2 regions of the Cellulomonas sp. PS-H5 genome follow, and region 1 is predicted to be linked to the other one. Evidence: riboswitches for the same ligand, from Rfam matches in the RefSeq annotation. Region 1 holds a riboswitch; the other holds the start of a gene.
The links. A riboswitch is a leader RNA that binds a small molecule or an ion and turns the genes downstream of it on or off. The one in region 1 is predicted to bind S-adenosylmethionine.
Positions count from the first base shown of each region.

Region 1 (4,396 bases):
TGCGGGTGCGGGGTGCGGTGGCGGGCGCCGTCAGGGGCGGGGCTGTCAGGTGAGGGCGAACGGCGCGGCGGACCAGAGGGCCTCTGCGAGGGCGAGCCGGCCGGCGCGGGCGTCCGTACGCGCGTCGGCCCGTCCGTCGCCGCGGGCGGCCGTCGCGCGGCGGCGGACCACCGCCGGGTCGCGGTCGGCGGGCTCGTCGCCGTCGCCCGGCCGAAGCCGGAACGCGCCGGCCTGCTGCAGCGCGGGCACGGTGCGCTCGACGAGCGCCGCCAGGTCCGCCTCCACCGAGGTCGGGAGCGCGACGAACCCGTCGACCGCGCCGTCCCGGACGGCGTCGGCGAGCACGGTCGCCAGGTCGGCCCCGGTGCCCGCGACGACCGCGCCGGCGACGCCGAGGTCCGGCCGGTCGACGGAGCGCACCAGGTCCAGCCGCGCGAGGGCGGACTCCCGGTCGTCGGCGAGGGCGACGTCGACGTCGAGCAGCACGCGCACCGCGTCGGCGGGCCGGCCCGCGGCCACGGCGGCGGCGCGCACCCGGGACCGGGCCGCGGCGGCGGCCTCCAGGTCCGGCGCCGTGAGCCGGGCGACGTCGGCGTACCGGCCCGCGAGCGCCTCGGCGGCCGGGCCCGCGACGGGCACCACCACGAGCGGGCGGTCCGCGGCGGCGGTGCCGTCCCCGTCGCCACCGCGAGCGGTGCTGCGAGCGGCCGACCGGCCGCGGACCGCGAACCGGACGCCGTCGTGGTCGACGCGGAACCGGCCGTCCCCGCCGCGGCGCACCGCGCCGGGCTCCCCCGCGTCCCAGGCGGCGAGGACGGCGTCCAGGGCGGCGGCCGCGCGGTCCGCCCACCGCCGCTCGGCTGCGGCAGCGGCAGCGTCTGCGGGAGCCGCCCCGGCAACGTCTGCGGCGGCGGCTCCCGCGGCAGCGACTGCGGCAGCGGCAGCGGCAGTGCCCGCGGCACCGGCTGCGGCAGCGGCAGAGCCCGTGGGAGCAGCAACGCGAGAGGCGGGCCCGGCCCCGAGGGCCCCCGGCTCGGCGAGGTCGGCGCGGCCGCCGGTCGCACCCGGGCCGGACAGCTGCCAGCCCGCCGCACCTCCCGCCGCGTGCTGCACCCCGCGGACGGCGCCCGCGAGGTGGCCCGGCTCGACCTGGTCGTGCGGGACGCCCGCCACCAGCGCGGCGGTCCGGACCAGCGGGGCGACCCGCGCCGCGGCGACGGCGGCGTCGAGCCGGCCGGGCACCTGCCGACGCCCGGGATGCAGCAGCAGGGCGTCGCCGAGCACCACGAGGTCGAGCAGGCCGCGGTCGGCGCGGTGCACCAGGCGGGCGAGCCGCTCGCCGTCGAACGCGCGGGCGGCGACGGCGCCGTGGGCGCCGACCGCGCCGGGCCGGGCGCCGGCGGCGGTCAGGTCGACGCCGAGCAGCGCGCGGCGGCCGGCGCGGGGGGACGAGAAGGGCATGACGGCTCCGTTCGGGGGCGGGTGGTGCGGCGGTCGCGGGCGCGCCGGGGCGCGCCACGGCGACAGGCGGGCGGCGGATGGACGAGCGGGCAGGGCGCCCCGGCTCGCCGAGATAGGACCCCCGCGCCGAGATCGGACCGTGGAAGGTCCTATCTCGACCCGCGCGTCCTATCTCGGCGCGGGTCGGCGCGGGTCGGCGCGGGCCGGGCGGCCCGCTCGCGCGGATCGGCCAGGTCGGCGCGGTGGGCGTCCCGAGACGTGACCGGGCACGGCTCGGGCGCCGCGGGGCCCGGCTCAGGCGCCGGGCGGGGCCGGCGTCAGGCGCCCCGGGCGGGGTGCCGGACCGGCGGCTGCGCCGTCAGCGGCGACAGCGACAGCGGCCGCCGGGCGCGGCGGCGGTGGTCGGCAGGGCGGGTGCCGAGGGCGCCCACGGCGCCTGCACGGTCCGGCTCATGCGTTCTCCTCGTGTGCCCCCGCCCGGTCGGGCGGGTCCGCGTGTTGTCCGTCGCCGGCGGCGGCGGACCTGGTCCTCACCCGGGGCACCCACCCGCGCGGGGGGTTGCCGTCCGACCAGCCGGGGCTTCGCGTCGGAGCTCATGACCACCCGGCCCGTCCCCGGGGCCCGCCCTGCGGCGCACCCCGGTGGCGAGCCGGTGCCCGGAACCTACGAACCGGACCCGGGGGCGTCAACGGCCGGGCCGCCGCGTCTCGCATGCCGGAGCGATGTCACAGGACCAAGGTCCCAGGCGTTCGCACGGTCCCGGATCGTGAGAACTCGCCCCCCGCCGGCGCCGGCGGACCCGGAGCGGTGCTAGACCTCCGCCCCGAGGTCACGAGTCCCAGCGCCAAGCCCCGGCTGGCTGGGCAGCAACCCCACGTCACGGCGGGGTGCTCCGGGAGATGACCTGGCCGTCGGCCGGCACGCGCCGCTCCGCCGCACGGCAACCGTGATCGACCCCCTTTGCGAGGCCACCATGTCGTCCCCGTCCGTCGTCGCCGTCTCCGGGAACCCGCGCGCCGGGTCCCGCACCCTGGGCGCCGCGCGCGCCGCCGCCGAGCGCCTGGCCGCGCTCACGTCGGCCGACCCCGCCGCCGTCGAGGTCGTCGACCTCGCGACGCTCGCCGGCGAGGTGCTCGCCCCGGCGCACCCCGCCGCCGACGCCGCGCTCGCGCGGGTGGCCGCCGCCGACGTCGCGGTCGTCGCGACCCCGGTCTACAAGGCGTCCTACACCGGCCTGCTCAAGGCGTTCCTCGACCTGTACGGCCCGGATGGGCTGGCCGGCGTCGTGGCCGTGCCGCTCGTGGTGTCCGGCAACCCGGCGCACGCGCTCGCCGGCGAGGTGCACCTGCGCCCCGTGCTCGTCGAGCTGGGCGCGGTCGTCCCCGCGCGCACGCTGACCCTGACCGAGGCCCAGCTCGCCGACCTCGACCCCGCGCTGGACGCGTGGCTGGCCCGGGCCGCCGCGCCGCTCCGCCGGGCGCTCGGGCTCGCGCCGGCCGCGGAGCCCGCCGCGTCCGCCGAGCCCGCCGCCGCGCTCGCCGGGGCGACCCGGTGACCGCCGAGCGCACGGACCTGGGCCCGCTCGAGCGGCTGCTCGCCGAGCAGGACGAGCCCCAGCTCGACCCGCAGCAGTTCAAGCGGGTGTTCCGCCGGCACCCCGCCGGGGTCGCCGTGGTCGCGCTGCGGCACGCCGGCCGACCGGTCGGGTTCACCGCGACCTCGGTCATCTCGGTGTCCGCGGCCCCGCCGCTGCTCGCGTTCTCGCTCGCCTCGACGTCGTCCTCCTGGCCCGCCGTGTCCGCGGCACCCACGCTGGCCGTGAGCTTCCTCGCGGACCACCAGGACGACGTGTCCGCGCGGTTCGCCACCAGCAGCCTGGACCGGTTCGCCGCCGGCGGCTGGTCCTCGCTCCCGACGGGCGAGCCCGTGATCGACGGCGCCGTGTCCTGGGTGCGCGCCCGCGTCGTCCAGCGCACGCCGGTCGGCGACTCGTACCTCGTGTCGCTGCGGGCGCTGTCCGCGGGCGGCCCGGACGACGCCGAGCCCGGCGACGGCGCCTCGCCGCTGGTCTACCACGACCGCACCTACCACCGGATCGGCGCGCACACCGCCCTGTGACGCCGCGGCCCCGCCGCACCCGCCCCGATCCCGCCGCTCCCCCGACCCACCGGAGACCCCGTGACCGTCCCCCCGCTCCTCACCGGCCTCGACGTCGACGGCGCCGGCGCGCACCCCGCGGCCGCCGCGCTGTCCGGCCTCGCGCCCGCCGACCTCGTGTCCGGCGCCCGCCTGGCCCGCGCCGTCCGGCACGCCGAGCACGCCGGCCTGACCTTCGTCACCTTCGCCGACGCCGCCCTCGCCGCCGTCCCGGGCGACCCCACCCGGGCCCGCCTCGACGCGGTCACCCGCGCCGCGTTCGTCGCCCGCACCACCACGGCGATCGGCCTGGTGCCCGAGGTGCCCACCACCTACCCCGAGCCGTTCCACGTCGCGACGCAGCTCGCCTCGCTCGACCTGGCCGGGTCCGGCCGCTCCGGCTGGCTGGCCGCGGTGACCCCCGGCGACGCCGCCCCGGCGGCGTACGGTCGCGCGCCGGTCGCCGACCTCGGCCGCGAGGCCCGGGACGTGGTCCAGGTCGTCCGGGACCTGTGGGACTCCTGGGAGGACGACGCGGTGATCCGCGACGTCGCCACCGGCCGCTACGTCGACCGGGACCGGATCCACCGGGTGGACTTCGCCGGGGAGTCGTTCTCCGTCGTGGGCCCGCTCATCACGCCGCGGCCGCCGCAGGGCCAGCCCGTCGTCCTGGCACGGGCCGGGGACGTCGCCGGTCCCGGCAGGGACGGCGAGCGGCTCGTGGACGTCGTGCTGGTCGGCGGTCCCGACGCCGCGGGCGCCCGGGCCGCGGCACAGGCTGCGGCAGACGCCGACCCC
Region 1 covers NZ_JAHVCI010000018.1:40,640-45,035, forward strand. The annotation lists gene J5O08_RS09415 (LLM class flavin-dependent oxidoreductase) at 46-1,461, opposite strand; SAM riboswitch class IV at 1,950-2,063, opposite strand; SAM riboswitch class IV at 2,290-2,393, shown strand; gene J5O08_RS09420 (NAD(P)H-dependent oxidoreductase) at 2,436-3,017, shown strand; gene J5O08_RS09425 (flavin reductase family protein) at 3,014-3,580, shown strand; gene J5O08_RS09430 (LLM class flavin-dependent oxidoreductase) at 3,641-4,396, shown strand, end outside.

Region 2 (4,396 bases), on a different contig from region 1:
AGGCGCTGCTCGCGCTGATCCCACGCCTGCCACCGGGGGTATCCGACGGCCGCGGCGCCCGCGCCGACCACGAGCACCGCCATCGCCGTCACCAGCCCGACCCGGCGCCACCTCCGGCGCCGACGGGCCCGCGCCCGGTCCAGCGCCGCGTACGGCGTCTCCACGACCTCGCTCACCGCTCCGTCCTCCCGGCACCCCGCGGTCAGTGCACCACGGGGTCCCGGCTCGGAGGAACCCCGAAACCGGCGCCGACGACCCGCCCCCTGCGCGGGCCGCCCGGCGCCGGGGTCTCAGTCCTCGACGGCCGGCCCGCAGGCCGCCGCGGCGGTCGCCGCGATCGCGTCGATGCCGGTCACGGCGGGCCGGGGCCGGGTGTCGTCCGCCACCGTCCAGCAGTCGTCGACGACCTCGTAGGACGCCGCGGGACCCTCGGTGACGTACGCGTGCAGCCCGGCGAGCAGCCGGTCGACCGTCTCCGTGGTCGTCCCGACCCCGACGGAGGCGCGGATCGCCCCGCCCGTCACGCCGACCCGGGCCAGCAGCGGGTGGGCGCAGAACCGGCCGTCCCGGACGCCGATGCCGTGCTCGGCGGACAGGTAGGCGGCCACGAGGCCGGAGTCGTGGTCGCCGAGCGTGAACGCGACCACGCCGACCGGGTCCGTCGAGTCGGACCACAGCCGCAGCACCCGGGCCCCCGGGATCGCCGCCAGCCCGTCGACCAGGCGCTCGCGCAGCGTGCGCTCGTGCTCGACCAGGGCCCCGGCAGGCAGGGCGGCGAGGGCGTCGCACGCCTCGGCCAGCGCGACGGCGCCGAGCACGTTGGGCGACCCGCCCTCGTGCCGCGCGGGCGCCGGCTGCCACAGCGTCCGGTCGGTGCGCACGTCGCGGACGGCGCCGCCGCCGGCCAGGTACGGCGTGCCGGCGTCGAGCCAGTCGCGCCGGCCCACCAGGGCGCCCGCGCCGAACGGCGCGTAGGTCTTGTGCCCGGAGAAGGCGACGTAGTCGACGCCGCTGGCCGCGAGCGAGAACGCCCGGTGCGGCACGAGCTGCGCGCCGTCGACGGCGACGCGGGCGCCGGCCTCCTGCGCGAGGGCGACCACCGAGGCGATCGGCAGCGCCTCGCCCGTGACGTTCGACGCCCCGGTCAGCGTGACGAGCGCGTACGGCTGGCGGGCGAGCTCGGTGCGCAGCGCCGTCAGCGTCTCGGCCACGGTCGGCGCCGACGGCAGGATCGTCGCCGTGCGGCCGGAGCCGCGGACCGACCGGACCCACGGCAGCAGGTTCGCGTGGTGCTCGACGTCCAGGACGAGCACCCGGCCGCCGTCGGGGACGCAGCCGGCCAGCAGGTTCAGGGCGTCGGTCGTGTTCCGGGTGATGACCGCGACGTCGTCGGGGCGCGCGCCCACGAACCGGGCGACCGTGGCGCGGGACGCCTCGTACAGCGCCGTCGACACCTGGGACAGGTAGCCGGCGCCGCGGTGCACCGACGCGTACAGCGGCAGCACCTCGACGACGCGGGCGGCCACGGACTCGAGCGCCGGCGCGGACGCGGCGTAGTCGAGGTTCGCGTACGGCACGGACCGGCCGTCGACCAGCGGGACGCGCGTGTCCCCGCCGACGACGGGCAGCAGGGCGGCCTCGGCACACGAGGTGGTGGCGGTGACGGACATGGGACTACCCCCGAGCGGATCGGTGGGGGCCCGGTCGCCGACCGGGCGACCCCGCGCTTGCCGGCCACCGGTCGGTGGACGGCCAGGTCGTCACCCGGGGCACCCCGCCGCGGAGGGAGGGTTGCCGGCCAGCGAGCCGGGGCTTCGCGCTGGCGCTCATGACCTCGTCCGAGGATGAGGCGGGCCGCGCGCAGGTGTCAACCGTGGTCCACGGTGCGACACGGGTTCACCCGGGCGCGGCCGGGCGGTCATCCTGGTCCGGGCGATGGCGTAGCATCGCCGCACCATCCAGAGCGGCCGAGAGATCTGGCTCGTCGACGCCGCAGCAACCCGCGGACCCCCACCGGGGCCGGCCGAGGGTGCTTCCGCCAGATCCGATGGAGGAGAGGCATGACCGACACCGACGACCGCCTGCGCTACCGCCTGCTGACGGGGCCCGACGACCGCTCGTTCTGCGAGCGGGTCAGCGCCGCCCTGGCCGAGGGCTACGAGCTCCACGGCGGGCCTGCCGCCACCTTCGACGGGGAGCGGGTGATCGTCGCCCAGGCCGTCGTGCTGCCCGCCGCGGCCGCCCCCGGCAACCCGGTGCGCCCGCTGTGACCGCGCCGTACGCGGGTGACCTCACCCCGCAGGAGGCCTGGGACCTGCTGCTGACCGACGAGCGCGCCGTCCTCGTGGACGTCCGCACCGAGGGCGAGTGGCAGACCATCGGCGTCCCGGACACCGCCGACGCCGGCGAGGGCCGCACGGCGTTCGTCGAGTGGACCGACGCGTTCGGCCGGCCCAACCCGGCGTTCCTCGACGGCCTGGCCGCCGCCGGCGTGACCGCCGACGACCCGCGCCCCGTGGTGTTCCTGTGCCGGTCGGGCGTGCGCTCCGTCGCCGCCGCGGTCACCGCGACCGCCGCGGGCCTCGGCCCGGCGTACAACGTGCTCACCGGTTTCGAGGGCGACGTCGGCCCCGACGGCCGCCGGGGCCACCAGGGCTGGCGCGCGGCGGGCCTGCCGTGGCGGGAGGCGTGAGCGCGGGTCCCGGACCGGCGGACTGGCGGGACGAGCGGCTCCCCCGGGAGTCCCTGCGCCCGGACACGCTCGCCGTGCGCGGCGGCCACGTCCGCACGCCGTTCCAGGAGACGTCCGAGGCGCTGTTCCTCACGCAGGGCTACGTCTACTCGCGCGCCGCCGACGCCGAGGCGGCGTTCGCGGGCGAGGCCGACCGGTTCCTGTACTCGCGGTACGGCAACCCGACGGTGTCGACGTTCGAGGAGCGGCTCCGGCTGCTCGAGGGCGCCGAGGCCTGCTACGCCACGGCGTCCGGCATGTCGGCGGTGTTCACCGCGCTCGCCGCGCTCGTCCGGTCGGGCTCGCGGGTCGTCGCGGCGCGCGCGCTGTTCGGGTCGTCGGTGGTGATCTTCGACGAGATCCTCGCGAAGTGGGGCGTGCGCACCGACTACGTCGACGGCCACGTGCCCGCGCAGTGGGAGGAGGCCCTGTCGACGCCCGCGGACGTGGTGTTCTTCGAGACGCCGTCCAACCCGATGCAGGACCTGGTCGACATCGCCACGGTCAGCCGGCTCGCGCACGCCGCGGGCGCGGTCGTCGTCGTGGACAACGTGTTCGCGACGCCCGTGCTGTCCCGGCCGCTCGACTTCGGCGCCGACGTGGTCGTGTACTCGGCGACCAAGCACATCGACGGCCAGGGACGGGTGCTCGGCGGGGCCATCCTCGGCACCGACGCGTTCGTGCACGGGCCGGTGCAGACGCTGATCCGGAACACCGGGCCGTCGCTGTCGGCGTTCAACGCGTGGGTGCTGCTCAAGGGCCTGGAGACGCTGTCGCTGCGCGTCCGGCACCAGACGGCGTCCGCGCTGGAGCTCGCGACCCGGCTGGAGGGGCATCCGGCGATCGCGCAGGTCCGGTACCCGTACCTGCCGTCGCACCCGCAGCACGCCCTCGCGCTCGCGCAGCAGTCGGGCGGCGGCACGGTGGTGACGCTCGACCTGCGGGTGCCGGAGGGGTCGACGCCCGCGGAGGCCAAGGCGCTGACGTTCGGCGTGCTGGACGCGCTGCGGGTCGTGGACATCTCGAACAACCTCGGCGACGCGAAGTCGCTGGTCACCCACCCGGCGACGACGACGCACCGCAAGCTCGGCCCGGACGGGCGCGCGGCGGTCGGCATCGCGGAGTCGACGGTACGGCTGTCCGTGGGGCTGGAGGACGTCGACGACCTGGCCGACGACCTGGAGCGGGCCCTGGGCACGCTGGGCGGCTGACGGCGAGGGCGGCCCGACGGCGGTCACGTCGCCGGGTCGTCCTCCCACGGGCTCGGCAGCGGGGGCAGCGGCGTGATGCGGTCGCTGCGCCGCCACGCGACGACCGCGGCCGCCACCAGCGGCGCGCCGGAGGCTACCGCGGCGGCCACCGCCCGCGCGACGGGGACCTGCTCGAACGGCGCCGCGAACACCACCTGCGGCCACGCCCCGGCGACGGTCGCCACGGCGGCGACCGCGAGCGTGCCCGCCGCCACGACGACCGTACGGGCCCGGGACCCGGGTGGCGGCAGACGCCGGCCCACGGCCAGCACGCCGGCCCCGACCAGCAGCGCGACGGCGAGGCAGGGCACCAGGACCGGCACCAGGGTGATCGCCGTCCAGAAGGCCACGAGCACGAGCCAGTCCGCAAGGCCGAGGTGCCAGCCCAGGACCCCCGCGGCGCGCACCACCGCGA
Region 2 covers NZ_JAHVCI010000003.1:40,973-45,368, reverse strand. The annotation lists gene J5O08_RS02590 (hypothetical protein) at 1-176, opposite strand, end outside; gene J5O08_RS02585 (aminotransferase class V-fold PLP-dependent enzyme) at 291-1,670, opposite strand; SAM riboswitch class IV at 1,719-1,834, opposite strand; SAM riboswitch class I at 1,952-2,054, shown strand; gene J5O08_RS02580 (DUF1737 domain-containing protein) at 2,061-2,270, shown strand; gene J5O08_RS02575 (rhodanese-like domain-containing protein) at 2,267-2,692, shown strand; gene J5O08_RS02570 (O-succinylhomoserine sulfhydrylase) at 2,689-3,942, shown strand; gene J5O08_RS02565 (hypothetical protein) at 3,966-4,396, opposite strand, start outside.
Region 2: another riboswitch for S-adenosylmethionine. It lies ahead of J5O08_RS02585 (aminotransferase class V-fold PLP-dependent enzyme); the one in region 1 lies ahead of J5O08_RS09420 (NAD(P)H-dependent oxidoreductase).